2 linked regions of the Lichenihabitans psoromatis genome follow. The protein of the gene in region 1 interacts with the protein of each later gene in a pairwise test. Links are inferred from orthologs where the notes say so. Each region holds a gene or a part of one and is shown in the gene's direction. Other genes may lie near its edges. The genes, in order: hflK and ftsH.

Region 1 (15,325 bases):
TGATCGCGGTCCTGACGACCGCGCTCGTCGGTCCTTATTTCGTCGATTGGAACGGGCATCGGGGCGAGATCGAAGCACGGTTGTCGAGCCTGCTCGGGGCGAAGGTCGAGATCACTGGCCCGATCGACGTCAAACTGCTGCCACGACCGATCTTTCGGCTCCAAGGCCTGACCGTATCGGGCGGATCGGCCCGCGCGGCGCGGGTCTCGGCCGAGCGGGTCGATGTCGAACTCGCCCTGACGGCGTTGCTGCGCGGCGACATCCAACTGATCGACGCCGACCTCACCCGACCCCACGTGACGCTTGCGATCGCGCCGGATCGCTCCATCGCGGTACCGGACTTCAACGGCGCCGACGCCAGTCGGGTCATCCTCAGCCACCTTGCTGTCCACGATGGCATAATCGACTTCGTGGGCCAGGACGGGTTTGCGATCGGCGGCATCGAGGGCGAGGGGGGTGCCGAAACCTTGGCCGGGCCGTTCAAATTCGCCGGGCGGGTCGATACGGCGCGCGGGGCGCTCGGCTTCCGGGTCGCGACCAGCGCGGTCGAAGGGCACGCGCTCCGACTGAAGGCGACGATCGATCCTTTGAACGGCTCTCCGAAGACGGAGCTCGAAGGCACGGTCGTGAGCACAGCGGCGCCGGACCGTGCGGCCGCGCTATCGTTCGACGGGATGGTGACCGCTACGGGCGAAGTTCCGCTGCGCGACACGCAATCCGTCATCCCGTGGCGGCTCGGCGCCAAATTGCAGGCGGATGGCCAGCAGATCGCCATCAGCGACATCGACCTGAGGGCGGGGACCGACGGCCGCGCGCTGGCCGCGACGGGCACCGGACGGGTGGATCTTGCCACGGCGCGTGCGGCGCAGCTGACCTTGAAGGCGCGGCAAGTCGATCTTGGTAAACTGGCCGTCACGGGTGCCGACCAGGACACCAGCACGGACCCGATCGCGGATCGCTTGGCGGCTCTGGCGCGATTCGTGAACAGCGACGATCCGTTCGCCGGCCTCCCGTTTCCGGTGACGGTCGATTATGCGGTCGACACGCTGGTATTCGGCAATCAGACCTACGCCAATCTCAACGGCACAACGACGCTCGCGGCGGGACAGCCGATTACGGGTTGGACGGCGATCGAGTCGGGTGATGGATCGCGGGTCCGGTTCGAGGGGAGTTTCGAGCCAGGCGCGGCGGCCGTGTTCAAAGGACGGCTCGACGCCGCCAGTCGCGATCTCGAGCGATTCGCCGATGGCCTCGCGCCCGACCTGCCGGATGTCGCGGACTGGTTGAAACTGTCGCTGCCGGTCAAGACCTTTGCGTTTACGGGCGCGGTCGAGCTGTCGAAGATCGGGGTCGCGGCCCATGATGCTGCGATCACGATCGATCGATCGATATTCGGCGGCACCATCACGCTGACCCGCGCGGTGGGCGATGATCGGGCGCGGCTTTTCGCCGATCTCACCTCCGATGCGCTCGATCTCGATGCCCTGCCCGATTGGCGCAATACGGCGCAAGCCGCATCGGCGCTCGATCTCTCGCTCAGCCTCTCGGCCCGGGCGCTCCGCCTCGCCCGCACCGATGTCGGCGCCGTGGATGCGGGCCGAATCGCCCTGCAGTTGCACAAGACCGGCTCTGCCGTGACGCTCGATCGGCTGTCGCTCGCCGATCTTGGGAGCGCCACCGCGGACCTGACGGGCCACAGCGACGGCCGGACCGCCCACCTCGAAGGTCGCTTCGATGCGCGAAAGCTCGGCGACCTCGCCAAGCTGATCGACCGGATCGCGCCCGGTGCCGCCACCGACGCCCTCGCGGCCCGCTCGGACGTGCTGTCGCCTGCGCTGCTACAGGTCTCGGTGGACGCCGCCATCGATCCGGACGGAACCCTGGTGCCCGTCGCCTTGTCGCTCGATGGCACAGCCGCCGGCACGAAGCTCGGGCTTCACCTCAAGCCCGATGCCACATCCTCGTTCACGCCTGACAAGGGCGCCCGACCGCCCTTCACGGCGACGCTGCTGCTCGACGCGCCGGAATCGGGCGCCCTGCTTCGGCAACTCGGCATCCAGACATTGCCCGCAACCGCCATCGGGCACGGCAAGGTGGATGCGTCCGCGCATGTCGGCGCCTCCGGCACGTTGGACGGCGCGGTCGCGGTGACGCTTGGGGATACGAAGCTGAGTTTCGCGGGTCGCGGCAACCTTGGCGGAGAGATGACCGGTCATTTGACCATGAAAGCTCCGAACGTCGCGCCAGCCCTGCGGGCCGTGATGCTGGCTTCACCCGAACCCGGCGCGATCTGGCCGGCCGATGCGGACGCGATCGTGATCTGGCGTGACGGCAAGGTGGTGACCAAGGGGCTGACGGCTCGCCTCCTCGGTCAGCGTGTCAGCGGCGATCTGTCGTTCGTGCCGTCAGGCGACCATGCGGCCGCGCCGTCGCCAAAGCTTGAAGCCGCAACGCAACCGGCCGCGCTGACCGGCGCCTTGACGATCGACCGGGTGCCGCTCGACAGTCTGGTCGGATTGGTGCTCGGCCCGCTGCCGCAGCCAAAAGCCGGAGCCTTTTGGCTCGATACGCCATTCGGGCCGAGTTCCCTGACGCTGCCGAGGACCAACCTCGCCGTCACGATCGACACATTGTCGCTCACCGCCACCCTCGCGGCACAAAACGCCAAGATGGGGTTGCGGCTGACGCCGGGCGTGCTGACGTTGAGCGACCTGACCGCGACCCTCGGCGACGGGCAAATCGGTGCCAACGTCACCGTGCGACGAGATGGACCAGCCGCATCCGTCGCGGGTCGGGTGGAGTGGTCCGGTCAACCTCTCGGCACGCCGAGCCTCGGCGGACGCAGCGATGCGACGCTCGATCTCGCCGGGACGGGCGCGACGGAGGCGGCCCTCGTGGCCAGCCTCGCGGGGACCGGCACGGTGCGGATCCAGGATGCACGCCTGCCGCGCCTCGACCCCGACGCGATCACCCGCGTGGTTGCGAGCACCGATGCGACCACCACGATCGACGAAGCCGAGATCACACAGGATCTGGCCCGAGAACTCGACCATGGCGCGCTATCGCTCGGCACCATCACGACACCGGTGACGATCGCGGCGGGTGTCATGCGCGCCGATCCTGTCAAGGTGAAGGGCGCAGGCGCGTCGTCCGAAACGATTGCGCTGCTGGACCTTCGGACCCTGCTCTGGTCGATGAAGACCACGGCCACCATGACCACATCGCCCAAGGATTGGACCGGCGAACCGCCACAGGTCGGCATTATCTGGAAAGGCCCGTTCGCGGCGCCGGCGCGTGAGATCGATGCCGCCGCGCTGGTCAACGGGATCGCCGGCCGCGCGATTGGGCGCGATCAGGCCAAGATCGAAGCGTTTCAGGCGGATGTCCGGGAACGTGCGCTATTCTCGAACAAACTGAAGGCGATCGAGGCGGAACAGCAGGCGAAGCGCGACAAAGATCATGCGGATTCGGAGGCAGCCCTCCAGAAGCTTCTGCAGACGCCGGACGCGACCAAACCGCCGGTCGTGCCCTCCCCCGCAGTCACTCCTGTCCCCATGCCGGTGCCGCGCTTGCGACAGGTCCCCGCTAAGCCGCTCGGCTTGCTTCCAACGCAACCGCGCAAGCCCGGATTGCCGCCGGCAGCCCTGGCCGATCCGGGAAGCGCTGGACGATACTGACGTCGACCCACCAAGCCGCGAGTCGCAAGCCTAGCGGCTCCGATAATGGTCGAGTACGAAGACCCGCAAGGCCGAAGACAAGTTGGCATCACCGCGCGTTTGATCGATCTCGGCCACGAGGGCCGCGATCGCCATATCGCGTCCGGCCGCAATGGCCTTCAACCCGCTCCAGAACGCGTCCTCCAGCGAGACGCTCGTTGAGTGGCCGGCGATCACCAGCGAATGTTTCGCGACCGACGTCGGCGACCGACGGCGCTCAGCCACGATCTGGATCGTCGAGGGCGTCGTCAGGCGATCGCCGATGCGCCGCATGCGATCGATCGGCCAATGCCTTCTCGGCCTCGGAAAGACGGCGCTCGGCTTTCCCGCGTCCAAAACTGATTCGATTTTGTTCAGCGCCCGCGGCTGCCGCCTCGCGATCACGCCGTTTACGGGCAAGCCTCAGATTGACGAGGTCGCCCAAAGCCAGGCTCAGGGCTTTTTACGGAACGAGTCGATCGATACGACTTTGGCAGCCTGTTGCTGGTCGTCCTGCTTAGGCGGCGCCTCGTCATCGGACTCGGCCGTCACCTTGGAGAGTGAAAGCTTCGCCGTCTTGTTTTCCGGCTTACCGTCCGGCTTGATCGAGGTCGCGCTCGGTACGGCTGCGAGAGGTTTCGTCGTGGCCGGCAGACCCGCCGGCTCGACAGTTGCCAGCATCCGCTTGTTCAGCGCGGTCTTCAACGTTTCGACGGTCGAGCTCGGCTTATCGATCGCCTCTGAACCGGACGACACCGATGCCTGAGCGGGATCCTGGATGTCGAACTTGAGTCCGAACTGGACGGAGGGATCGACGAAGCTCGTGATCGCCGCAAACGGGATCAGCAGCCGCTCGGGGACGTTGCTGAACGATAGTCCGACCTCGAAGGCGTGTTCCGTCACGCCGAGATCCCAGAACTGATGTTGCAAGATGATGGTCATCTCATCCGGATAGCGCTCCCGCATCCGATTCGAGAGCCGCAGGCCCGGCGCGCTGGTCTTGAACGTGATGAAGAAGTGATGCTCGCCCTGCAGCCCGTTGCGCGCAGCCTCGGTCAGCACATTGCGGACGACGCCACGCAAGGCTTCCTGCACGAGGAGATCGTAACGAATAAGATCGGCTGCCATTCAAAACGATCCAAACAGGACATGCGAGACTAATATTAACTGATGGTCGAGTGGAGGCTTCTGTTGCCAGGTGCCTCCGAACCCCGCCTAGAAGTGCAACCCCCTAGGACTTGATTCCCAGTACCATCACCGCATTACGCAGCGAGGGCCACCGGAGCATAGTTGTCATTGGCAACTATAAGAAAAGCCCGATAACGGTGGTACAATGCCGAGCAAAAGAACACCCTTTACACCCTCGTCGATCCTATTTCGCCCCCACCAAAACCCGTCGTGAACGGGCTTGGGTGGAGGCGCCGGGTACCGCCCCCGGGTCCGAATGGCTTATTCCGATGACCATTTATCGCCATAGCCACCCTTACGGGTGGCACGAGGAATATAGGCGATGATGCGAGCATTAGGAAGAGCATGTGACACGCATGGCTCGATTGCGGTGGTCAATACGCGATGGGTGGGTGCGATCTCGCGTGCCGTGCTGGTGATGATGACGCTGGCGGGCGTGGTCGGCTCCTGGCGCTCGAGCGCGCAAGCCGCGTGTCGCACAACCGAGATTGCGACGCTGCCGCTCAGCCTGAAGGGTGGTCATTTTCGGGTGACGGCGGCCATCAACGGGCATGGCGTCGATCTCGTGGTCGATACGGGCGCCGCCGTGTCGGCGCTCGATCGCAAGGCCGCTGATCGGCTGCAAATCGCGGTCGATGCCGACCGCAGCAGCACGATCGTCGGCGTCGGCGGAACCGGCCGTCCCGTCGCGACACGGCTGGCCCGAACCTTGACGCTCGGCGCGCTCCGCCTCGAAAATATCCGCTTCGTGTCGGGATCATTCGGCTCGAGCCCGGCCCGGCCGGAACCGATCGCCGGCATCCTCGGTGCCGATATCCTGTTCCGCTACGATGTCGAGTTCGATCCCGCGCGGCACGCGATGATCCTGCATCGACCGGAGGGTTGTTCCGGTCGTTTTCTCGATTGGGGCGCCTATGACGCGGTGCCGCTTCAGCGCTTCTATGATGGCAGCTTGAAGCGGGTCCCCGTCGCGATCGACGGCGTTTCCATGTTGGCGCTGCTCGATACCGGGGCCACTGGGACGGTTCTGTTCCGCCCTGCCGTGCGCCGCTTGGGGCCAGCGGCGGCTCCGGCAAAAACCGATCGGCGTGGGCTCGGCGTGGGCTCGGTCGCCGGCAAGACAATTCCGATGTTCACCCATCGCTTCGCCTCCCTGATGGTCGGTCGCGACATCTTGCGATCCCCCGATCTGACCGTCGCGAACGACGCGACCATGGAGCTCGAGATGCTGCTCGGGCTCGACTATCTCGGCACCCGGCGGATTTGGATCTCCTACGCGACCGATCAATTGTTCATCGCATCGGGCACGACTGCCGCGCCATGACGGCACGGGCTGTAACCACCGCCCCGTCGTCGGCGTATCTTCGCCAGAGACGACGAGCAGCGGAGCACGGCGATGATGGATCTCACCCGACGATTGATGGTACTGGCGGGCGGGGGCTCGCTTCTGGCTCTTGTGACGGGCTGGTGGAAGCTACCCGGCGGCGAGACGGCCCAAGCCGCGGAGGGCAAATTCGCGGTGCGTCATACCGATGCCGAGTGGCGTAAGCTGCTCAATGGCAATCAATATGCGGTGTTGCGTCACCAGGGGACGGAGACGCCCTTTACGAGCCCGCTCAACCACGAAAAGCGCGCCGGCGTTTTTGCCTGCGCCGGCTGCGATCAGGCCGCTTTTTCGTCGCGCACGAAATTCGATAGCGGCACCGGATGGCCGAGCTTCTGGCAACCGCTCGAGGGGGCGGTGGGCGAGACGCAGGATCGGTCGATGCTGATGACCAGGACGGAAGTCCATTGCGGACGCTGCGGCGGCCATCTCGGCCATGTGTTCAACGACGGCCCGCAACCGACCGGCCTGCGCTACTGCATGAACGGGGTCGCGATGACGTTCCGGCCGGGAGACGGGACGGACGGGGCTTGATCGCCAGCAGGACTTGATAATCCGGAGCCGAACCGAAATGGTGGGTCGGCATCTTGGATAGACTTGATCGATCATGTCGCAGGCCCTCAACGACCAACCCTATCTCGATCTCCTGCGGGACGTGATCGATCGTGGCGACGAACGCATCGATCGCACTGGCATCGGCACGCGATCGATCTTCGGCGCCATGATCCGTTTCGACGTCGCCCGTGCCGCGCCGATCCTCACGACCAAGCGAGTCTATTGGAAAACCGCCATCAAGGAGATGCTGTGGTTTCTGACGGGCCAAACCAACATTCAGGCGCTGCTGCGGGACAACGTTCGGATCTGGACCGATTGGCCGCTCGCGACCTATCGGCGAGAGACGGGCGAGGCGATCTCGCAGGAGGCGTTCGAGGCCCGCATTCTTGGCGACGACGCTTTTGCCGAGCGATGGGGTGACCTCGGCCCCGTCTATGGCAAGCAGTGGCGGCGCTGGCTCGGGCCGGACGGTCGCGAGCATGACCAGATCGCCTCGCTGATCGAGACGTTGCGGACCAATCCCTCCAGCCGTCGCATGCTGTTCCACGCCTGGAACGTCGGTGAGTTGGGCGACATGGCGCTGCCGCCCTGTCATCTGCTCTACCAATTCCATGTCAGCAGCGGCCGCCTCTCGCTGATGATGACCCAACGGAGCGTCGATCTGGTGCTCGGCTGCCCTTTCAACTGGGTCGGCGCGGTGGCGCTGCAGGCGATGATCGCCCAGCAGGCCGATCTCGAACTCGGCGATTTTGTCTGGGTCGGCGGCGACGTGCATGTCTACCGGAACCAGATCGAGGCCGTCGAAACGCAATTGGCGCGCACGCCGCGGCCGTTTCCGCGTCTCCGCCTGATCCGTAAGCCGGACAGTATCGACCACTATCGCATCGAGGATTTTGCCGTCGACGGCTACGATCCCTATCCGGCCATCGCGGTCGATGTCGCCGTCTAGCAAAACGAGGGTCGATGCCTGATCTGGTCCTGCGGCCCGCCCTCCCCGGCGATGCCGACCTCATCTTCGCCTTCGTGAGCGAGCTTGCGGCCTATGAGAAGCTCTCTCACGCGGTCGTCTCGACGCCTGCGGTTCTGGCCGACGCCCTGTTTGGGCCAAGCCCGCGCGTGTTCTGCGACATCGCCGCATGGGGCGGCGCTCCGGCCGGTTTCGCGCTGTGGTTTTATGATTTCTCCACCTTCGAGGGCCGTCACGGCATCTATCTCGAAGACCTGTTCGTGCGGCCGTCTTTTCGGGGCCATAAGATCGGCAAACGGCTGATGGCGGGCCTTGCGGCGCGCTGCCGCGCCGAGCGTTTGGGGCGACTGACATGGTCGGTGCTCGACTGGAACGCTCCCTCGATCGCCTTCTACAAGGCGCAAGGCGCTGTGATGCTCGACGATTGGACGACCTGCAGATTGACCGGCGACGCGCTGCTGGCGCTGGGGGACGGCGCGCAACGACGTGATGGCGCGGCATGACCCCTCTGCGACTCGCCCTCATCGTCGCGGTAGCGCGTAACGGCGTCATCGGAACCGACAACACCCTACCCTGGCGTTTATCGAGCGATCTCAAACATTTTCGCTCTCTGACAATGGGCAAGCCCGTCCTGATGGGGCGTAAGACGTGGGACTCGATCGGCCGGCCTCTCCCGGGGCGAACCGTCGTTGTGGTCTCCCGGAACCCCGATTTTGCGGCCGACGGCGTCGAGGTCGCATCGACGCTCCCGGACGCGATCGCAATCGGTAACCGCGTCGGTCATGCGATGGGCGCGCAGGAAATCATGGTGGCGGGCGGCGGCACGCTCTATGCCGCGCTGATCGGGCGGGCCGATCGTCTTTACGTCACCGAGGTGGATCTGGCACCCGCAGGCGACACGATCTTTCCGACGATCGATCCGACCCAGTGGCGTGAATCGAGCCGGGCGTCCCATCCGGTGTCCGAGCGCGACGATACAACATTCACTTTCGTCACCTATGACCGACGGTAAGGCAGGCTTGGCCGTTGCGGTTTGCGAGGCGGCCTCCCAAATCTACAACGCGCAAGAGCGGCTCTGCCTCGCAGAAGCCGCTTTCTTTGCGGAATGAGAGCGACGTCGGCTCATACAAGAGGACTTCTATGCCCTGGACCAATCAAGGCGGGAACGGCGGCGGGCCGTGGAAACCCAGCAATCCAGGGCCTTGGGGCCAGGGGCCGAGCAACAACAACAACAATAACAACACGCCGGATCTCGAAGAGTTTCTGCGCCGGAGCCAGGAGCGGATGCGCCGGATGATCCCCGGCGGGGACTTCGGAGCTTTGGGGCTTGCTGCCGTCGCCATGCTGATCGTTGTCGTGTGGCTGCTGAGCGGCTTTTATACGATCGCGCCGAACGAGGTTGGTCTCAATCTCGTGTTCGGCAAATATACCGGCAAGACGCAAGCCGGTCTGAACTACAACTGGCCCTACCCGATCGGCGACGTCGACAAGCTGCAGGTCACCGACCGCAACTCGATCGATATCGGCTCGATCTCTCGTGAGGATAGCCGCCGTCCGGGCGTTCAACTCGGCATGGATATTCCCGAGGAAAGCCTGATGCTGACCGGCGACGAGAACATCGCCGACGTGAAATTCCGCGTCATCTGGCAGATCGATCCGGCCCATCCCGAAGATTATGCCTTCAACCTCCGCAACCCGAACGAAACCGTCAAAGCCGTGGCCGAAAGTGCCATGCGCGAGGTGATCGGACGCTTCAACCTCCAAGGCATTCTGACATCGGATCGGACCAAGGTCGAACAGACCACGCAGGATCTGACACAGGGCGTGCTCACATCCTACAAGGCCGGCGTTCTGGTTTTGCAGACCCAGTTGCTCTCCGTCGGCCCGCCGGCGCAGGTCATCTCGTCGTATCGCGACGTGACGGCCGCCCAGCAAGATCTCCAGCGCCAGCGGAACGAGTCGGAAGCTTATGCCAACCGCATCGTGCCGGAAGCGCGCGGTGCCGCCGCCGCCATCATTCAAGAGGCGCAAGGCTATCGCGAGCAGACCGTGCAGCAGGCTCAGGGTCAGGCGTCTCGCTTTACCCAGGTTTATGACCAGTACAAGAACGCGCCCGACGTGACGCGCGAGCGGATCTACATCGAAACCATGGAGCAGGTCCTGAGCGGCACCGACAAGATCATCCTCGACGACAAGCAGGGCGTGGTTCCTTACCTGCCGCTCGGCGCGCTTGGATCGACGACAGGGCAAGCCACGGCACCGAAAGCCGGACAGACGGGAGTGGCCCAATGAAATTCGGCCTCTTCGCGGCACTTGCCGCCATTTTGCTGATCATCATCGTCGGCAACAGCGCGATCTTCACGGTCAGCCAAACCGAGCAGGCCCTCGTCCTACGCTTCGGCGAGCCGCAAAGCCTCGTGACGCAGCCGGGGTTGCACTTCAAGCAGCCGTTCGTCGAGTCGGTCGTCTATCTCGACAACCGCATCCTCGACCTCGAGGGCGCGCAGGAGGAAGTTCTGGCATCCGACAGCCAGCGCATCCTGGTCGACGCTTTCGTGCGCTATCACATCGCCGACCCGTTGAAATTCTATCAGACGGTCGGCACGATCGCACGTGCCAACAACCAGTTGGCGTCGGTGTTGAACTCGGCGGTGCGCCGCGTTCTTGGCGATGCAACCCTGCCGCAGATCATCAAAGACGACCGCGCCGGTCTGATGGTGAAGATCCGCGATCAGGTGAATAGCGAAGCGGCGCGCCTCGGCGCAGCCGTCAACGACGTTCGAATTCGGCGGGCTGACCTTCCCAAGGAAATCTCCGAGAAGGTCTATAGCCGCATGCAGTCAGAGCGGGCGCGCGAGGCGGCCGAGTATCGGGCTCAGGGCTCCGAGCAGGCGCAGACCATCACGGCCAAAGCGGATCGTGACGTCGTCGTCATCAAGGCTGAAGCGCAACGACAAGCCGACCAGACGCGTGGTGAAGGCGATGCCGCTCGAAACAAGATCTTCGCCGAGGCTTACGGCAAAGACCCAGGATTTTTCGCGTTTTATCGCTCCATGCAGGCTTATGCGACTGGCTTGAAAGCGGGTGACACGCGGCTGGTTCTCTCGCCGTCGTCGAATTTCTTTAGGTTCTTCAACGATCCGTCCGGGACGGCGCCATCGGCCGCAGCGCCGCAGGCCAAAGCGTCTGGACCGCAAGCCGATGCGGGCATGCCGGCCGCGCCCGCCCAGCCCTGAGGCTGGATCATCCAGCGATGGCGTCGCTCCCGGCCAACGCCGCGCGCGACGTCGTCAAGATGTTTGATCGGGCCGCCGAAGAGGTGGGCCGATCCGTCATCGGGGCCACTTTTCTGGTCGACGGCGTCGGCGGGCTGATCGTCGAGGCTGAAGCCTATGACCGGGACGATCCCGCCTCACATAGTTTTCGCGGCGAGACCGGACGCAACGCCGCCATGTTTGGGCCGCCCGGTCACGCTTACGTGTACCGCTCCTACGGCATCCACTGGTGCGTCAATCTTGTCTGCCGCCCAGGGAGCGCCGTGTTGTTGCGCGCCATCGAACCCACGATGGGCTTGGACGAGATGCGGGTGCGCCGTGGCAACGAGGCCGTGACGCTCCTCTGCAGCGGGCCGGGACGGCTCAGTCAGGCCCTCGGCATCACGGCCGCGCTCAATGGCCGATCGCTCGACCAGCCCCCCTTCACCCTGATCCCCAACGACAACGCGCTCGACATCGTCTCTGGGCCGCGCATCGGCATCACGCGCGGAGCCGACACGCCGTGGCGGTTCGGTCTACGCGGGTCACGGTTTCTGTCGAAGCGGTTTCGCCCGGATCAGGTCGGCTGAGGTACGATGCGGAGGTAGGGTGCGGGCGCGTCCCAACCGCCCGGATAAGCCTTTTTGGCGTCTTCGTCGGACACTGAACCGGCGATGATGACGTCCTCGCCCGGCTGCCAATCGACCGGCGTTGCCACCTTGTGGGCGGCCGTCAGCTGGATCGAATCGAGCGCCCGCATGATCTCGGCGAAGTTGCGCCCGGTCGACATCGGATAAGCCAAGGACAGCTTCACACGCTTGTCGGGCCCGATGATGAACACGGTGCGGACTGTGGCATTGGTGGCGGCGGTGCGACCCTCGGACGTGCCGTCCGTATCGGCCGGTAGCATGCCGTAGAGCTTCGAGACGGCAAGATCGGCGTCTCCGATCAAGGGGTAGGTCACGGCCGCGCCCTGCGTCCGTTCGATGTCGGCCGCCCAGCGATCATGCGACTCGACGGGATCGACCGACAGGCCGATCACCTTGGTGTTGCGCTTAGCGAAGTCGGGCGTCAGCTTCGCGACCATGCCGAGTTCGGTCGTGCAGACCGGCGTGAATGTCTTCGGATGCGAAAAAAGGATCGCGTATCCGTCGCCGATCCAGTCATGAAAGCTGATCCGGCCCTGGGTCGTGTCGGCCGTGAAGTCGGGGGCAATCTGTCCGATTTGTATCATGCGGGCTTCCATTGGCTCTGATGCGGCTGCAAAGCCTAGTCAGTGAATAGACTTGACCAGAGCATGCCGGCTGGGTTTTGCCAACCGGGCTTCAGCCGAGGACCTTGTCGATTGGGCGACGCCGATGATGGCGGCCCGATTGCTCACCGGGTCGCCGCAGCCCGATGCTGGCTGACGGCCTGCCCCGCATCGCGCCGCAAGCGCGCGAAAGCCGGAAGCGCCGTGAGAGCCACCAGACCAATAATCGCAAAGCAGAGCCGGAACGGGCCGCTCGGGTCGGCACCCTGCCCTGCCGGAAGCGCCTCAGCGATCCGCAGAACGATCGCGCCGAAGGCGACGCCCATCCCCAGCGCCAACTGAAACGCCATGTTGAATAACGTGTTGGCGGGGCCGGTCTGGCCGGGCTCGAGCTCAGCGAATGCCAGCGTGTTCAAGGCGGTGAATTGCATCGAGCGGCTGGCGCCGGCGACCATCAAGACCAGCACGATGACGGCGATCGGTATCGAGCGGTCGATCATGGCGCAGGCCGCGATCGAACTCGCGCTGATGACCGTGTTGGCCAGCAGCACGGTACGAAAGCCGAAGCGCCGCAGGATCGGCGTCGTAAGGGGTTTGATGGCGAGATTGGCGGCGCCATACCACAACACCAACAGGCCCGACGTGAACGCATCCCGCCCGAGCCCGACCTGGAACAGCAGGGGCAGAAGAAACGGCATGGTGCTGATGGTGATCCGCGCGATCAGGCCTCCATCCATGGTGACGCGGAAGCTCGGCACCCGGAACGCCTCGAGCGACACCAGGGGATGCGGGTGAGTGCGGGCACGCCGCAAGGCCAGCGTGCCAAGCGTGAGGCTGGCGATGAGAAACAGCGAGGCGATCCGCCAATCGCCTCCCGTCTGCCCGAAGCGCTCCAAGGCATAGAGCAGCGACGCAAGGCAAGACCCGTTGAGCACGAAGCCGAGCGCGTCGAAGGGGCGACGAGCTTCGTCCCGCCCAGCCTCGATCAATCGGAGCGCGAGCCCCAGCCCCATGATCCCGATCGGCACGTTGATGAAGAAGATCCAGCGCCAGGACGCTACCGTGGTGATGAACCCGCCGAGCGGCGGCCCGAGCACCGGCGCCGTCAGGGCCGGCCAGGTGAGCGTCGCGATGGCGCGCATCAGGTCCTGCTTGGCTGTGCCGCGCAGCACGACAAGCCGACCTACAGGCGTCATCAGTGCCCCGGCGGCCCCTTGGAGGATCCGCGCCAGGGTGAAGGTCAGCGTGTCGATGCTGAGGCCGCACAGGATCGAGGCGATGGTGAACAGCGCGACCGCGCTCGCGAAGACAGGACGGGCGCCGTAGCGGTCCGCCACCCAGCCGCTGGCGGGAATGAAGACCGCGACGGTGAGCAGATAAGCCGTCATGCCGATCGCGAGCGACCCCGGCGTCGTGCCAAAGCTTTTCGCCATCTGCGGCAGCGCCGTCGCGATCACGGTGCCGTCGAGATTTTCCATGAAAAACGCGCCGGCCACCAGCAGCGCCACCAAGGTGGACCGTTGCGGCACGAAGGAAGGGCTTGTCTGCATCCGTCACGCCGGGCCAGAGTCTGAAGGCCCCTTCTATAACACGGCCGACCCGCCCGCGAGCAACGACACGGCCGGGGTCATGGGGTTTGGTCAGCGAACCGAGCGCTTGGCTTGAACCACGACCTCCTCCGGCGTGGGCGGATTGGCGGGATGGTAGCTGAGGCAGATCGGTGTCCTGATCTTGGCCGGCTTGCCTGACTTTTCCGAGGCGAAGTAGAATTCGCCCATGGCCAGTCTGGCCACATCGTCGGCTGCGCCGCCCTTGCCGGCGATCAGATCCTTCACGCTGCCGATGTCGGTCGGGGAATTCTGCTTGCCGAAAAATTGTGTCGTGCAATTCGACACGATTTTATTGTCGATCCCCTTCGGGGCCTGGGTCGCCACCACCATGCCGAGCCCATATTTACGCGCCTGCGCGAAGAGCCGGACGGCACTGCCGCGGCTGATCGCGGCATGGGCCGATGGCATGAAGTTCTGCGCCTCGTCGATCGCATAGAGACGCCCGGTCGGCGACGGGTTCTTCTTGATCCAGCTGAACAGCGTCATCTGCAGCCGGTTCACGAAATCCTCGCGCGCGGCATCGGACGCCAATCCAGATAGATTGATGACGGAGATCCGCGTGCGGCCGGCATCGGGCCCGTTGAACAGAAGTTTCGGATCGAGCACCGGACCATCGACCCGCAGCAGCGGATTGGTCGCAACGGCCGCATGAAGCTGGTCGGCCATGCCGGCCGCCAATTTTGCGGCATTGCCGATCTCGCTGATGCCGTCCGGGAGATCGGTGAGCAGCGTTGTCATGGCCTTCAGATCGCCGCCGCCCTGCCCGGCGAAATAGCGCATGGCATCGGCCAGGACGCCTCTTTGCAACCCGTTCTTCGCGCCCGCCAACGGGGCGACAGTCTCGGTTGCCATCTCGCAGGCCTGATCGCGTTCGTCCAAATTATCGCCGAGACCGGAAAAATCCGGCAGCACCGACAGGAACAGCGGGTTGCCGGCCCGGACCCCGGGCGTCCAGACCACGACCTCGACCGTCTCGCGATAGCGAGCCGCCTTCTCGTCGTCATCGGGCGTGAAGCTGCCCGGCCGCTCCGGCCACGGGTCACCGAGCCGCGACAGATCATTGTTCGGATCGATCACGATAGCCGGGATTCCAGCGAGAGCGGCCTCCTCGATCAACCGACGCAGCAACACCGTCTTGCCCGACCCCGTCCCCGCGATGATCGCAGTGTGGCGCGGCAGCAGCGCGAGCGGCAGGCTGACGGCCTCGCCACCCACCGCCATGCGATGACCGATCACGATGGCGGTCGGCGGAACCGCGACCAAGGGCGGCGCAACCGCGCGTTTTGTCGGACGTTTCGGCTCGGTCAACGGTGCGGCGACGGGCGAAACCGCTTCTGCGACATGCTCGAGCTCTAAGGCCTCGACCGGAGGAGCCGGCATCGCATCCATCACGTCCGAGACCGATGTCCCCGGCGGCGGG
Region 2 (15,287 bases), 3.2 Mb from region 1 along the record:
TTGTGTACGTGCCGGGTCGACGTCGTCCACCCGAGCAGCACGGAGATGACAGGACCGAAAGAGCGGCAATCCCAACATGCTCAAATCAAAGCTGAATTCGATCTTCCGCCAGGGCCGGTTGACGGTCATTCTCGACGGTGGAAAGCAATATACCTTCGGCGACGGCCAACCGGGCCACGATCCAGTCGTGGTTCGCCTTAGGGGACATCTCACTCCCCTCAAGATCGCCGCCGATCCGGATCGCTTCCTCGGCGAGGCCTATATGGACGGCGATCTCATCATGGAGCAGGGCAGTATTTACGATCTGCTCGATCTCGCCGGCACCAATCTCGCCGGCCTGCCACAGCATTATCCAGGTATAATCCGACGCGCGGGCTACAAAGCTTTGGCGGCCGTTCAGCAATACAACAATCAGCGTCGTTCGCGTCGCAACGTCGCCCACCATTACGATCTCTCGACCGATCTCTACCGGTTGTTCCTAGATCAGGATCTCCAATATTCCTGTGCTTACTTCGCCGATCCAACCGTCACGTTGGACGACGCGCAGACGGCCAAAAAGCGGCATATCATTGCCAAACTGCTGCTGAAGCCGGGACAGCGCGTGCTCGATATCGGCTGCGGCTGGGGCGGGATGGCGATCAGCATCGCGCAACAGGAGAATGTTCACGTCCTGGGCGTGACGCTCTCGACGGAGCAATTGAAGGTCGCCCGGCAAAGAGTGGAGGCCCTCGGATTGCAGGACCGGGTCACCTTCGAATTGCGGGACTATCGCACACTCGAGGGCACGTTCGATCGGATCGTGTCGGTCGGTATGTTCGAGCATGTCGGCACCCCGCAATATAAGACATACTTCAACACCGTCTCCCGATTGCTTGCGCCGAATGGTGTTGCGCTCATTCATTCGATCGGCCGCAACCACGGCATCGCCAAGCCGAATGCCTGGATCAATAAATACATCTTCCCAGGGGGCTACATCCCATCTCTCTCGGAGGTGATCCCGCCACTCGAGACGAGCGGCCTCTGGCTCACCGACCTCGAAGTGCTACGCCTGCATTATGCCGAGACGCTGAAACATTGGCGCGAGCGGTTTCTGCAGCGCAAGGGAGAGCTCGGCAGCCTTTACGACGAGCGATTCTGCCGGATGTGGGAGTTTTATCTGGCGGCCAGCGAAATGTCGTTTCGGCACGGCGGCTTCATGGTGTTTCAGGCGCAATTGTCGAACAGCGTCGACGCCGTGCCATTGACGCGCGACTACATGGTCGACACCGCAGACCGTGCGCCTCTCCCCCTGGTGCAAGCGGCGGAGTGATCTCGCGCGCCGGTTGTTGCTTTTAGACCACAGGAGCGCAACTCCTGTGGTGTGTCTCTCTTGTTGAGGGTTGATGCCGCATTGCGGCCATCAAGGGCTTCTTAACCAAGGCTGGTCGTAAGGACACGTACCCCGGTCTCTTACCTTCCATCAAGGTTGATAAAAACCTTCGCTTAACCAAGGCGTGGCTACTTGATTGCAACGTCGGGCGACCGCAACAGGAGTCTCCATGCCCCAGATCTTTTCGAGCCGTAACTTTAAACTGGCGATTGTGCTGATGGCCGGCCTCGCCGTCACGGCCTGCGCCAAAAACAATGCCGATGAGGCCGCGCTCGGCGGTTTTGGTGGAGCTGGCGGCGCCGGTGGTGCGGCCGTGCCGGGCAGCGCACAGGATTTCGCCGTCAACGTCGGCGACCGCATCTTCTTTGAGACCGATCAGACGGATCTCACCCCGACCGCGACCGCCACGCTCGACAAGCAGGCGCGCTGGCTCGCCCAATATCCGCGCTATGCCTTCACGGTCGAGGGTCATGCCGACGAACGCGGCACACGCGAATATAATTTCGCACTCGGCGCTCGCCGTGCCGAAGCCGCAAAGGACTATCTTGCGTCGCGCGGCATTGCCGCAGCCCGAATTAAGACGATCAGCTACGGCAAAGAGCGTCCCGTGGCGGTCTGTAACGACATTTCATGCTGGTCGCAGAACCGCCGCGCCGTGACGGTGCTGAAGACAGGCGGTCAATCCTAATAGCCAAACGCCCGCGGTCGGATACACACCGACCGCGGGCTTCTCGTGAGGCCCATGTTGGTTCGGCTTCTCCGACGCACGTTCATTGCGGCTTGATCCTCCGCCACAATTCATCGAAAAGCCGAAGTGCCGTGTTGTGTGGCGTCGTCATGTCGATGGGTCCGCCGTTATGAAAACTTTCAAGTTCCGCCCGATGCTGGCGATGGTCACCGGCCTCACGGTCCTGGTGGCAGGCGGCGCGCGCTGGCCGGTCCATGCGGCCGAGACGATCCTCCTGGCTCAAGCACAGGACGACGTTGCGGCTCCGGATGAGAATGGCGACCAGGGGGCCCTGGTGGTTCGACTGGGACGGCTCGAAAACCAGATTCGAACCCTGACCGGCCAAATCGAACAGCTTCAATATCAGAATAAGAAGCTCGCCGATGACATGCGGAAGATGCAGGGCGACGTCGATTTCCGCTTCCAGGACCTACAGCGGACCGGCGGCGCGCCGGCCGGTGCAGCCGTTCGGCCGCTGCCGCAGAAACGGGGCGACGCGACAGAGTTGGGCGCGACCACGCCCGTCGTCGCTGCCCTTGACGCGCCTGCAGCCTCGTCCAACGGAGCGACGCCCGCCCCGCGTGCGGCGCGCGCGACCGGCGACGTCTTCGACCCGGACGCCAACCCAACCGCGCCGGGTGCTCCGAAGCCCCTCGGCACCACGCAGCCGAGCGCACCGATTTCGGCGCGTGCATCCGCCGATCCCCGCCCGCCGCTCGACCTGATGCAGCGCCCCGGCAGTGGGACGGAGCAGACCGCGAGCGACACGCCTCGCAACGACACGCCCTCGATCATCGCGGCGCCCCCCGCCGCACGCGCTTTGCCCGACCCGAATGCTGTGGCCAGCCTGACGCCAGGCGGGACACGCGAAGAGTTCGACAACGATCTCGGGCTCTATAAGCAAGGTCAATTTGACGGTGCCGCCACGGGATTTCAGGGGTTCGTCACCAAATACCCGAAGGACAGGCTGGTGCCCGATGCAGTCTATCTCGCGGGCGAAAGCTACTCGCGACTGGGTCGTCATCGGGAAGCCGCAGAACAATTTTTGAAGCTCTCGACCGATTATGGCAAGTCGGCGCGTGCGCCTGACGCTCTGCTGCGCCTCGGCATGTCGCTGAACGCTCTCGGTGCCAAGGATCAGGCCTGCGCGACATATCTAGAAGTCACCCGCAAATATCCGACGGCTTCCGCAGAGGTCCGGGCGGGAGTCGATCGCGAATTGAAGCGGTCGCGCTGCCGCACCGATGGCTGAGACGAGCGTCGCGGCAACCCTGCCCTACACGGCGGACGATCTTTCCGCTTCGCTCCCTTCGCTTCTGGGTCCCTCGATCGCGCCTGTGGTCGTGGCAGTGTCCGGCGGTCCTGATTCGATCGCGCTCATGCACCTTATGGCGACACTGGATCGTCCCCTCACGGTCGCGACAGTTGACCACGGCTTGCGGGCCGCCTCGCGTGACGATGCCGATTTCGTGGTTGCGCAGGCGCAGCGCATCGGCCTTGCGGCGCAGATCCTAACCTGGACCGGACCGAAGCCGACACAGGCCGTCCAGGGAAAGGCAAGAGAAGCCCGCTATCGCTTGCTCACCAGCTTCTGTCGCGAGACGGGCGCGACATCGCTCCTAACCGCACATACGCTCGACGATCAGGCCGAAACCTTGTTGTTTCGCATGACGCGGGGCACCGGCGTCTCGGGCCTCGCGGGCATGAGCGGCCATTCGTTTCGAGACGGGGTCTCGCATCTGCGCCCTCTCCTCCGTGTGCCGAAGGCCCGCCTGGTTGCTGCCTGCGCGATCAACGGATGGGATTATCGTCGCGATCCCTCAAATGAGGATCCCCGCTTCGCACGCACGCGCATGCGACAGATGCTCCCGGCGCTCGCCGCCGAGGGTCTCGACGCCAGTCGGTTCGGCCTCTTGGCGGAACGCGCTGCGCGGGCCGAGACGGCCTTGCGTCAGGCCGCCGAGCGGCTTCGCTTACTGGCCGAATTGCCGGCCGCGCCCGGACTGCTGCGCTTTGACATGGGCCTGCTCGATCGCGAACCCGAAGAGTTCACGATCCGGGTTCTCGGGGAAGCCGCGACCACGGTCGGCGGCTCATCCATGCTACGGCTCGACCGGCTCGAACATCTCGCGGCAGAGATCCGACTGGCGTTCCGCGCCGGATCAACGCTCCGTCGGAGCCTCGGCGGAGCGACGTTGACGCTTGCGAAGAGCGGACGACTTACAATCGAGGTGGAGGCGCCGCGACGTCGCGGACGCGCCGCGCGGCACAGGCCAGTCGATCCCGATTCAACGCAAACGGAACCATTCGCCGCAGAAGCCAGGCCGTTCCCTTGGCAATGAGCGCGTCGACGCCTACATTGCACTAGACACGATGCCGACTGCGGTCTCGAGGCGCCGATTGTGCCTCGAACATCTAAAACCGCGCGAAACACCAAATCGAAGCATGATCTCGCCGGAATGGTCCACCAGACTATCCGGTTCTAGGGTCAGGCCTACGCGACACGACTATCTCCCCTTGAAGGGGTCAACGCTTTTCACGGGTCCGAGATGAATCCGAACTTCCGGAACTTCGCCCTTTGGGTGATCATATTCCTGCTTGTGGTCGCTTTGGTGCTGTTGTTCCAAAATCCAGGCCAGCGCTCGCAGACGCAAGACATTACCTTCAGCCAGTTGCTGAGCGAGGTCGATAGCGGTCGCGTGCGTGAGGTTACGATCGCGGGCGCCGAGATCACGGGTCATTTCAATGACAATCGTGCTTTCTCGACCTATGCACCGAACGATCCGAGCTTGGTGCAAAATCTCTACAAGAAGAATGTGCAGATCACCGCGAAGCCGCCGTCGGACGGTAATTCTTGGCTGGTGACGCTTTTGGTCAATGGGCTGCCTCTGCTCGCCTTCATCGGAATTTGGATCTTCATGTCCCGGCAAATGCAGGGGGCGGGCGGCAAAGCCATGGGGTTTGGTAAGTCGAAGGCCAAACTACTGACCGAGGCCCATGGTCGTGTCACGTTTGAGGACGTGGCTGGCGTCGATGAGGCCAAGGACGACCTCCAGGAGATCGTCGAATTCCTGCGCGACCCGCAGAAGTTCCAGCGACTCGGCGGCCGTATCCCGCGTGGCGTCCTTCTGGTCGGACCGCCCGGCACTGGTAAGACGCTGCTGGCTCGTGCCATCGCCGGCGAGGCCAGCGTTCCGTTCTTCACCATCTCGGGTTCAGACTTCGTCGAAATGTTTGTCGGTGTCGGCGCGAGCCGCGTGCGCGACATGTTCGAGCAGGCGAAGAAGAATGCGCCTTGCATCATCTTCATCGACGAAATCGATGCGGTCGGTCGCCATCGCGGCGCCGGTCTTGGCGGCGGCAATGACGAGCGGGAGCAGACCCTCAACCAGTTGCTGGTCGAAATGGACGGCTTCGAGGCTAATGAAGGCATCATCCTGATCGCGGCGACGAACCGTCCGGATGTTCTCGACCCTGCGTTGCTGCGCCCAGGCCGCTTCGATCGCCAGATCGTGGTCCCGAATCCCGATGTGGTCGGCCGCGAGCGTATCTTGAAGGTGCATGTTCGGAAGGTGCCGCTGTCGCCGGACGTCGATCTCAAGACCGTCGCGCGTGGGACACCCGGCTTCTCCGGCGCCGACTTGATGAACCTCGTCAACGAAGCAGCTTTGATGGCGGCTCGCCGCAGCAAGCGAATCGTCACGATGTCGGAGTTCGAGGACGCGAAGGACAAGATCATGATGGGCGCCGAGCGCCGCACCTTAGTCATGACCGAGCAGGAAAAGATGCTGACGGCCTATCACGAAGGTGGTCATGCGATCGTGGCTCTCAGCGTGTCGGCGACCGATCCCGTTCACAAGGCGACGATCATTCCGCGTGGCCGTGCACTCGGCATGGTCATGCAATTGCCGGAGCGCGATAAGCTGTCGATGAGCTTCGAGCAGATGACCTCGCGCCTCGCCGTGTTGATGGGCGGACGCGTCGCTGAGGAATTGATCTTCGGCAAGGACAAGGTCACGTCCGGCGCTCAGTCGGACATTGAGCAGGCCACCAAACTGGCGCGCGCGATGGTTACGCGCTGGGGGTTCTCCGACGAACTCGGCACGGTCATGTACGGCGAAAACCAGGAAGAGGTGTTCCTCGGTTATTCGATGGGCAAGCAGAACAATATTTCCGAATCGACATCCCAGAAGATCGACTCGGAAGTGCGGCGGCTCGTCGAGAATGGCTTGGCCGAAGCAACCGAGATTTTGACCCGTCGCAAGGGGGATCTCGAATCGCTCGCGAGAGGTCTGCTCGAATATGAGACCTTGTCGGGTGACGAGATCATCGGCCTGCTGAAAGGTCGCTTGCCGGTGCGCGAAACCGGTGACGACCCGACCCCGCCGCGTGCCTCGCCGGTGCCGAACATCGGCAAGGGACGTCCGAAGTCGGGTCCTGAAACCGGCCTCGAGCCGCAACCTCAGGCTTGATTTTAGTCAGCGACGAAAACCCGGCTCACGCCGGGTTTTTTTTGCTTTGATGAACCCGAGCCGGCGAGGAGGTAACCTCCGGCTCGAATGCTAGAGGCGACTGATCCGTGGGGCGAGAGTGCCGCTCCGGCTGCTCGCGCCTGGCTGCGTCGAACCCGATGCGTTCGGGGCCGGAGCATGTGCTGCGGGCACATTCGAGGTCGTCGGCACCGGTCCTTGCGGCTGGACCGCATCCCATCCGGCAGCCGGTGGCGGCACCTCATTGGCGGCGGCGATCGGCGGCGTCGGTCGAAAATTCTCCGCAGCCGCCTTAGCGGCCGCGAGCGTCTTGGCATCGAGCTTGGCTGCGACATCGTCCCGCTTGCGGGCCGCGTCGTCGTCACCCTGTGCGGCAGCGATCGCGAACCACGTATAGGATTGCGCCAAGCTTTGTTCGATGCCGAGCCCTCGCGCGTAAAGAATTGCAAGGTTGAATTGACTGTCGCGCACGCCCATCTGACTGGCCTTGCCGAACCACGTCGCCGCCTTCGGATAATCCGGCTTGCCGCCGGCGCCTTCAGCCGACATGACCGCCAGATTATGCATTGCTCGGATGTTCCCCTGCTCGGCCGCCTGCTGATACCAGCGTGACGAAATGGCCGGGTCGCGCGGCACGCCGAGCCCCTTTTCGTAGAGCGAGCCGAGCCGATAGGCCGCCGGGGCGAGCCCCTGAGTCGCCGCCTTTTCGAGCCACTCGGCCGCTTGTTTCGGATCGCGCGGCAGACCTCGTCCATCGGCCAAACGTAAGCCGAGTTCGAATTGCGCCGCCGCATTGCCGCTGCTCGCAAGGTCGCGCAAGCCCGAAGCTGTCGGGCTGGGCTGGGGGCCGGAGAGGGGCGGACGGCCCATGGCAAGAGTTGGAAGCGACTTGGCCGGAGCGACAACGGCGGTTTTAGGTTGGTCCGCTACGGCAGGCGCAGGCGGCACCAGCGCCACAGTCGCGGCGGGCCCTCCGACTGCGGCATCACCGGCCGCGCCGGCAAGCGCCTCGCGCTTCACCGCGGGTATCGCGCCCGTCGACGACGGTTGCGGTTCAGCCACGTTCGCTGCCGTTGCAGACCCGACCGTCGATGCGCCATCGGCCGGCACGGCGCTCAGGCGCGCGACTTGGATCGCGCCAAGCAAAAGCACCAAGCCGGCAAGGCTAAGCAGCATGGGCCGCCGATGCTTTGCCGAGAAGTCCTTCACCCGATCCATCAGGGACGTCGACGAGCCGAGACGCTGAGCTTGATGATCGCCCCGACGGGTCGCGGCCGTCGCGGCGCATGCTGCCGTATCCTGCGCGGCCGCGAGAGCGGCACGGCGAGCAGCGGCGATAAATTGTGATGGATCGGCCTTGACGTCGGGGGCTCGCGCCGCGTCGGTCGAGGCCTCCGCCGGACGCGATAACATCCGGGGATTGCCAACCGATCCGGGTTCGATCGGAACATCGGCATCGAGCGACGCCAGAGCGGCGCGTGGACGCTCTCCTGCCTGACGCACGCCCGGAGGCGGCACGCGAGAGGCATCATCCGTCGTGGCGCCCTGCCCGGCTTTGCCGACCTGAGATGCGGCCGAGACGGAAGTCTCCGCAACCCCTGGAAGAGCCAGGCGGTCGACAACTTTTTCGAGCGTTTCATTCAGGGTCGCCAGCATCGCATGCAGGCGCTGATCCGAGGTCTCGCGCGTTGCGCGGAAGTCGGAGAGTTCCTGCGACACCTGCTCGACGGCTGCTTCGGCGTTCGCATGGCCTTTGCCAAACGGCAGGGCGGAATCCAGCATGGCGGCGCGCAGTGTATCGCGGGCGGCAGTCCGGGCCGCGCCCTCGGCAGCGTTGATGGCCGCCTCGCGCGTTTCTTCGAGTTGCGAAAACAACTCGCCGAGCGAGCGTTCGACCGACACGATCGCGGTCAATCCCGCGTCGCTCTTATCGATCCGCTCGGCTAATTTTCCGACCTGCGCCTGGAGGTCGCCGAACACCTGGGCATCGGCCTGTGGCTCGCGAGCATCATCGAGCTTCTGCGCGAGTTGCTGTAGCATGCCCTCCAGCGCCGCGACATCTGGCACAGGCTGACGCAAGGTCTCGATCCGGCCGATTAACCCTTCGATCATCTGCTCCATCGCCGGTTGATCGAGCGGCGGCAGGGCGGTGCGGGACAGCAGCCGATCGTCCAGCGATCCCTGAACATGATCGAGCCGCTTCGAGAGGGTTTCGATGACGCTTGGCTTCACCTGACCGGCAATCGCCATGTCGATCTTGGCCGCGAGTGCCTCGAGCCGGCGTTCGATGAGGTCGAGCGTCGACCCTTCGGTTGACGAGCCAGGAGATTGAGCCCCGGAGCCGGAAGGCTCAGCCCGGAGGCGAGACGCCGCCAATTTCTGGGTCGGCATGAGCTTGGCGCGTCTGTCGCTGGACTGGTCCTGTCTCGTCGAGAGCGTGACGTGAGGTTGCGCGTCGATCTTGCGATCCGCTTGCTCCTCAGCGCGCTGCGGGCTGACCGGGGGGGCTGTCGGCTCATCTGCGGTCACGGCCGCCTGCCGGTCCAACATGATTTGCCGCTCGGAGATTTCGGCGATCGCCTGCGCCAAGGTTCGAAACGGCGGCGCATCCGAGAGGATCGGCGCTGGCGTCGAATCGGCCATCTTTGCCGTCTCGACGGCGGCGGCAGCTCGCGTCGCTGCCGGGCGGCTTGGCGGCATTACGACATCGGTGCCCGACGGGTCCTGTTTGCGATCGAGAGCCCGGAAAAGTGCGGTGAGTTTTGCCTCGACCCGCCGCAACTCCTCGGCGCCCGACTGTTCCGCAGCAGCCGAAGACCCGTCGTCCGAAGCCGCCTGTGTCGCGACCGCCTGAACGTCGATCGGTCGAGGGGCCACGATGGGCGCGCGTGTCGGCGCGGAGGCGTCGAGGGTCGATCCGAGGCGTCCGTTCAGCGGGCCGAAGGGTCGGGCGGTCTCAGGCATCGATCGACCGCGCGTGGGTGCTGCAGTCTTCGTCGGGCTGGGCTTGGCTGGAGCCGTCGCGCCGCCATTTGCTCCGAACCAGTCTCGCATACGCGTGCCCGACGTCATTTTTTGTCTTTCGGAAGCTCGAGGTGAAGACGGCGGCAAGGACGATCGGCTTGGTTCGGATGAGTCGCGGGTCTCGGAGGCGCCACGTGTCTCCCCGCTCAGGCGGGCCAATCGTTCAGTGACGGCATAGACCCGCTCTTCGGCATCGAGCTTTGCAACATCGACACCCAACATCTCGGCGCGCTCTGCGATGATGGCATCGAGCCATTCACCGACCGACAGTCCCTCTCGCTTGGCCGCACGGCGAGCCGCCTCGCGAATATCGAGGTTGCTGTCACCGCTGCTCCAAGGAACCGCCTTGTTCATCGTCGCGCCAATCAGGCCATCGGCCCAGTTCCGGTCAGTCGCATCGCAGTCGTTCACAACGCAAATCGTTGGTGGTTTGTGAACGCTACCCTGCCGTCCCCGAGTTTCGTTCAGCAGGGTAAACAGGAGGTTAAGACAACCTCCGATGCTGAACAGGACACAACCCATTCCCACCGATAACAACTATGGGTTGTAATTAGTCTGACCTAACGTTAGATTTCGGGAAATCGAGGCGTCGCAAGCGTCGCCCCATCTCACGGAACCCAGTGATGAGCCTTGCGAAATCGCCGCAGCGACCCAGTCCGGCACGACCCCGTTCAGAGGACGTCAAAATCGAGCGGATCAGTATCGGAGAGATGGCGCGTGCCTTCGACGTCAGCCTGCGGACGCTCCGTTTCTATGAGGATCGTGGCCTGCTTGTGCCACGCCGAGACGGTATGACGCGACTTTACGCCAACAGCGATAAGGCTCGCCTCGACATGATCCTGCAAGCCAAGCAGCTTGGTTTCACGCTCACCGAAATCCGTGACATGTTGGCCGGCGCGGAGCCCCGTACCGAGACCAATAGGCTACATCTCAAAAGCGAGCAGATCGTAGCGCAGATTGCTCACCTTGAACGCCAACGCAATGAGATCGATGGCGCCATATCGGTTCTGCGCGACGCGCAGGCCGACATCGACGGCCGGCCCTAGACCCAAAATCGCTACGGCCTCAGCACTCGGTCAAATAAGCGAGTGCGTTGCCTATCGCCCGCTCCATCCCTGGTTGCGAGCGAGCGTCGCTGTTTGACCGCGGTCTCGCGCTCTGGCCCCACCGCCACCATGTCGCGACCACAAACCACACGCATCTTGGCTGGCCGACACGAGAGCACGCTCCACATTGGAGAGAGCTGGCCGAGCCGCATGGTTTGGCAAGCTTTGACCGTGATACTCTCGACCGCAGTGGCCTGCCGAACGGATGAGTGATGCCGACCTATAAAGCCCCGATCGACGAAGTCATGTTTTTGCTGAACGACGTGTTTCGGATTGAACGCCACAACAATCTGCCAGGCTTTTCCGACGCCACGCCCGACGTTGTCGAGGCGATCCTGACCGAAGGCGCGAAGCTCAGCGAAGGCGTGTTGCTTCCGCTGAACCAGAGTGGCGACCGGGATGGCTGTGTCCGCAACGCCGATGCGTCGGTCACGACCCCGCACGGGTTTCGGGAGGCCTATAAGCTTTATGCCGAAGGCGGCTGGGTCGGAATTTCAGGTGATCCGGCCTATGGCGGCCAAGGCTTGCCCCAGGCGATCGGCGCCATCATCAACGAGTTCTGCACCTCCGCCAATATGGCGTTTACGATGTATCCAGGCCTGACAAAAAGCGCGTTTTCGGCGCTCCTGGCTCATGGAAGCGACAAGCAGAAGCAGACCTATGTCCCGAAGCTGATCGCCGGCGAGTGGCTCGGCACGATGAACTTGACCGAACCGCAATGCGGGACCGATCTCGGGCTCCTCCGCACCAAAGCGGTTCCACAGCCGGATGGGGCCTATGCCATTACGGGTCAAAAGATCTTCATATCGGCGGGCGAGCACGATCTGACGCCCAACATCATCCATCTCGTCTTGGCGCGAATCGAGGGCGCGCCGGCGGGCACGAAAGGCATCTCGCTCTTCATCGTTCCCAAGATGATAGTGAACCCGGATGGGTCACTCGGCGCGCGCAATAAGGTCTCCTGCGGCTCCATCGAACGTAAGATGGGCATTCACGGGAACGCCACCTGCGTGATGAACTACGATGGAGCGACGGGCTGGCTGGTCGGGGAACCCAACAAGGGCCTCAACGCCATGTTCGTGATGATGAACGAGGCCCGGCTCGGCGTCGCCAACCAGGGACTCGCTCAATCCGAGGTCGCCTACCAAAACGCCGCAGCCTATGCGAAGGAGCGGCTGCAGGGACGCTCGATCTCCGGCCGCAAGGCTGAAGACAAAGTGGCCGACCCGATCATCGTGCATCCCGACGTCCGCCGCATGCTGTTGACGATCCGCGCCTTTAACGAGGCGGCCCGCGCGCTCCTCATGTCGACCGCGATCGAGGTCGATCTCGCCCATCAGGGGGGCGATAAGGCCCTGGCGCAACGGGCCGAGGATCGGCTCGGTCTGATGACGCCGATCCTCAAGGGCGTGTTCACCGACCTTGGCTTCGACAATTGCGTGCTGGCCCAACAGGTGCTCGGCGGCCACGGCTATGTGGCCGAATGGGGCATGGAGCAGTTCGTGCGCGATGCGCGTATCGCGATGATCTACGAGGGCGCAAACGGAATCCAGGCCCTCGATCTTGTCGGTCGCAAGCTGCCGAAGGATGGAGGCCGTGCTTTCATGTCGTTCATGAGCGAGGTCGCGCAGACGCTTGAAAGCGTTAAGGATGATGCGGAGTTAACGTTTGACGTGAAGGCCATGAAGCAGGGTCTCGATCGGCTGCAACAGGCCACCCTATGGTTCATGCAGAACGCCATGGCCAAGCCCGACAATGCGGGTGCTGGATCGACCGACTACATGCATTTGTTCGGCCTCGTGGCACTCGGGCATATGTGGCTGCTCATGTGTAAGGCCGCTTTGGTTGCAAAAGCCGAGGGGCGTGGCGACCCGGCCCGCTGGGCGAGCAAACTTGCGGTCGGCCGGTTTTTCATGGAACGGATGCTTCCCGAGACCGGCACTCGTTTGGCGCGGATCACAGCCGGAGCCGATGCCGTGATGGCAATGCCGGCCGAGGCGTTCTAAACTGCGCCATCGGGAGGCGCGGGAATGACGCCGGATGTCGACCACAGGGAGACGGGACACGCATCAGGGGGATGCCAGTGCGGTTCCGTCCGCTATCGGGCTTCGATGCCGGTCGAATCCGCCAAAGTCTGCCACTGCCGCATGTGCCAACAGGCTGGCGGAGCCCCGTTCATGGCCTTCGTCTCAATTCCGACAACCCAGGTGATGTGGACCCGCGGCGAGCCAACCTGGTTTGCAAGTTCGAGTATCGCCTCACGCGGCTTTTGCCGAGCCTGCGGGACGCCGCTTGCCTATCGTCAGTCGGCTGCAACGATCGAGCTGACGATTGGATCGTTCGACGATCCGACCCTGATCGCCCCCACCTCACGACTCGGGCTCGAGGCGGTCCTGCCCTGGAGTGAGACGATCGGAACCTTACCGATCGAAGCAACGTCAGCGTGGCTGGCCGGAACCGCCCATGAGCCCGTCATCAACCACCAGCACCCCGATCACGACACCTGATCGTCCAAGGATTTCTCATGCCTGACGCCTTTATCTACGATCATGTGCGAACGCCGCGCGGGCGCGGCAAGCCGGATGGTGCGCTGCACGAGGTCTCGACGCTCGGCCTCGCAACTGCGGTGCTCGATGCGCTGAAAACGCGCAACGCGCTGAACACGGCCCTGGTCGACGATGTGATCCTCGGTTGCGTCGATCCCGTCGGCGAGGCAGGCGGCGACATCGCCCGCGCGGCGGCGTTGACGGCCGATTATGGCGCGCATGTTCCCGGCGTGCAGATCAACCGCTTCTGCGCGTCAGGGCTCGATGCCGTGAATTTCGGTGCGGCCCAAATTATGGCCGGGCAGCACGACATGGTCGTGGGCGGAGGCGTCGAGTCGATGAGCCGCGTCGGCATCGGGGCATCGGGCGGCGCATGGCCGGTCGATCCGCAGATTGCGATCAAAAGCTATTTTATGCCGCAAGGCGTCTCGGCTGATTTGATCGCGACCAAATACGGGCTATCGCGCGACGATGTCGATGCCTTCGCGGTCGAAAGCCAGAAGCGCGCCGCGCGGTCTTGGACCGAAGGGCGCTTTGGCGGGGCCGTCGTGCCGGTGCGCGACATTAACGGATTGACGCTGCTGGCGACCGACGAACACATGCGGCCGCAGACCGACATGCAGTCCCTGGCGGCGCTGAAACCCTCCTTTGCCATGATGGGGGACCAGGGCGGGTTCGATGCCGTCGCGATCCAGGCTCATCCGGAAATCGAGGCCGTCAACCACGTCCACCACGCGGGCAATTCATCGGGCATCGTGGACGGCGCGGCGGTCGTGCTGATCGGATCGGCCGACGCGGGCGAGAAAGCTGGCCTCCGGCCGCGCGCCCGCGTCCGCGCTTTCGCCAATATCGGCTCGGACCCGGCGTTGATGCTGACCGGGCCGATCGATGTGACCAAAAAGGTGCTGGCCCGCGCCGGCATGACGGTGGACGACATCGACCTCTTCGAGGTCAACGAGGCTTTTGCGGCGGTGGTGCTGCGCTATCAGCAGGCGTTCGACCTGTCGCTCGACAAGATCAACGTCAACGGGGGCGCCATCGCGCTCGGTCATCCGCTCGGCGCGACCGGCGCCATGCTGCTCGGTACCGTGCTCGACGAACTCGAACGCACCGGGAAGAGCACCGCGCTCATCACGCTGTGCATCGGGGCCGGCATGGGGACCGCAACGATCATCGAACGGGTTTAAGATCATGACGCTGCACGATTTTCGATTTGACGTCGACGACGCCGGCATCGCGCTGCTGACCTGGGACATGCCCGGCCGATCCATGAACGTCATCACCGAACGCGTGATGGACGAACTCGATAGCGTCATCGATCAGGTGGCCTCGAGCGAACACATCAAAGGATGCGTCGTCACCTCCGGCAAGGAAAGCTTCTCGGGTGGTGCCGATCTCACCATGCTGCAAGCGCTCGGGCGGCAGTATGACGAGAACGCCAAGGCCGGCGACCCGGAGGCCGCGATGCAGGCTTTCTTCGATGGCTCGCGGCGCTTATCCGTGCTGTTCCGTAAGCTCGAGACCTGCGGCAAACCCTGGGTGGCCGCCATCAACGGCCTCTGCCTAGGTGGCGCGTTCGAGCTAGCTTTGGCCTGTCACTATCGCGTCCTGGCCGAGACCGACAAGGCGCGGGTCGGCTTGCCGGAGATCAAGGTCGGCCTCTTCCCTGGGGCCGGCGGTACCCAGCGTGTGCCGCGCCTGATGCAGACCGGCGACGCGCTGCAGATGCTGTTTCGCGGCGAGCAGATCCGCCCGCAGGCTGCAAAAAGCATGGGTCTCGTCCACGTGCTATCACCCCTCGCGGATCTCGTCGATACTGCCAAAGCCTGGATCGCGGCCGGTGGCAAAGGCGTCGCACCCTGGGACGAGAAGGGCTTCAAGCCGCCGTCCGGCAAGGTCTATTCGCCCGTTGGCATGATGACGTGGCCGCCCGCCAACGCGATCTACCGTCGCGAGACGCAGGACAACTATCCGGCCGCCAAGGCCATCCTGCAAAGCGTCTATGAAGGCCTGCAGATGCCGATC

Evidence for each region.
Region 2: the proteins of hflK (region 1) and ftsH interact in binary tests that used the Escherichia coli proteins (3 or more experiments, as listed by UniProt). The link is inferred for Lichenihabitans psoromatis from one-to-one orthologs.

What each region holds. Positions count from the first base shown.
Region 1 is NZ_CP036515.1:1,148,198-1,163,522, forward strand. The notes cover bases 8,017-11,005. They hold hflK (FtsH protease activity modulator HflK), read left to right. Parts: upstream 8,017-8,929; coding sequence 8,930-10,081; downstream 10,082-11,005. Other genes in these bases: EY713_RS05415 (GNAT family N-acetyltransferase), read left to right, coding at 8,017-8,292; EY713_RS05420 (dihydrofolate reductase), read left to right, coding at 8,289-8,801; hflC (protease modulator HflC), read left to right, coding at 10,078-11,005. Outside these bases: EY713_RS05375 (AsmA family protein), read left to right, coding at 1-3,677; EY713_RS05380 (ribbon-helix-helix domain-containing protein), read right to left, coding at 3,708-3,989; EY713_RS05385 (DUF4169 family protein), read right to left, coding at 3,934-4,140; EY713_RS05390 (SspB family protein), read right to left, coding at 4,149-4,823; EY713_RS05400 (retropepsin-like aspartic protease), read left to right, coding at 5,206-6,207; peptide-methionine (R)-S-oxide reductase MsrB, read left to right, coding at 6,280-6,801; EY713_RS05410 (thymidylate synthase), read left to right, coding at 6,875-7,771; more of EY713_RS05415, read left to right, coding at 7,786-8,016; more of hflC, read left to right, coding at 11,006-11,025; EY713_RS05435 (DNA-3-methyladenine glycosylase), read left to right, coding at 11,043-11,633; EY713_RS05440 (peroxiredoxin), read right to left, coding at 11,621-12,277; EY713_RS05445 (MFS transporter), read right to left, coding at 12,421-13,845; EY713_RS05450 (ATP-binding protein), read right to left, coding at 13,936-15,325.
Region 2 is NZ_CP036515.1:4,385,804-4,401,090, forward strand. The notes cover bases 4,156-7,106. They hold ftsH (ATP-dependent zinc metalloprotease FtsH), read left to right. Parts: upstream 4,156-4,645; coding sequence 4,646-6,568; downstream 6,569-7,106. Other genes in these bases: tilS (tRNA lysidine(34) synthetase TilS), read left to right, coding at 4,156-4,438; EY713_RS20545 (SEL1-like repeat protein), read right to left, coding at 6,659-7,106. Outside these bases: EY713_RS20520 (SAM-dependent methyltransferase), read left to right, coding at 77-1,309; peptidoglycan-associated lipoprotein Pal, read left to right, coding at 1,539-2,057; tol-pal system protein YbgF, read left to right, coding at 2,227-3,348; more of tilS, read left to right, coding at 3,341-4,155; more of EY713_RS20545, read right to left, coding at 7,107-10,021; EY713_RS20550 (MerR family transcriptional regulator), read left to right, coding at 10,234-10,656; EY713_RS20555 (acyl-CoA dehydrogenase C-terminal domain-containing protein), read left to right, coding at 10,929-12,722; EY713_RS20560 (GFA family protein), read left to right, coding at 12,828-13,223; EY713_RS20565 (acetyl-CoA C-acetyltransferase), read left to right, coding at 13,241-14,449; EY713_RS20570 (FAD-dependent oxidoreductase), read left to right, coding at 14,454-15,287. UniProt on the Escherichia coli protein: Acts as a processive, ATP-dependent zinc metallopeptidase for both cytoplasmic and membrane proteins. Plays a role in the quality control of integral membrane proteins.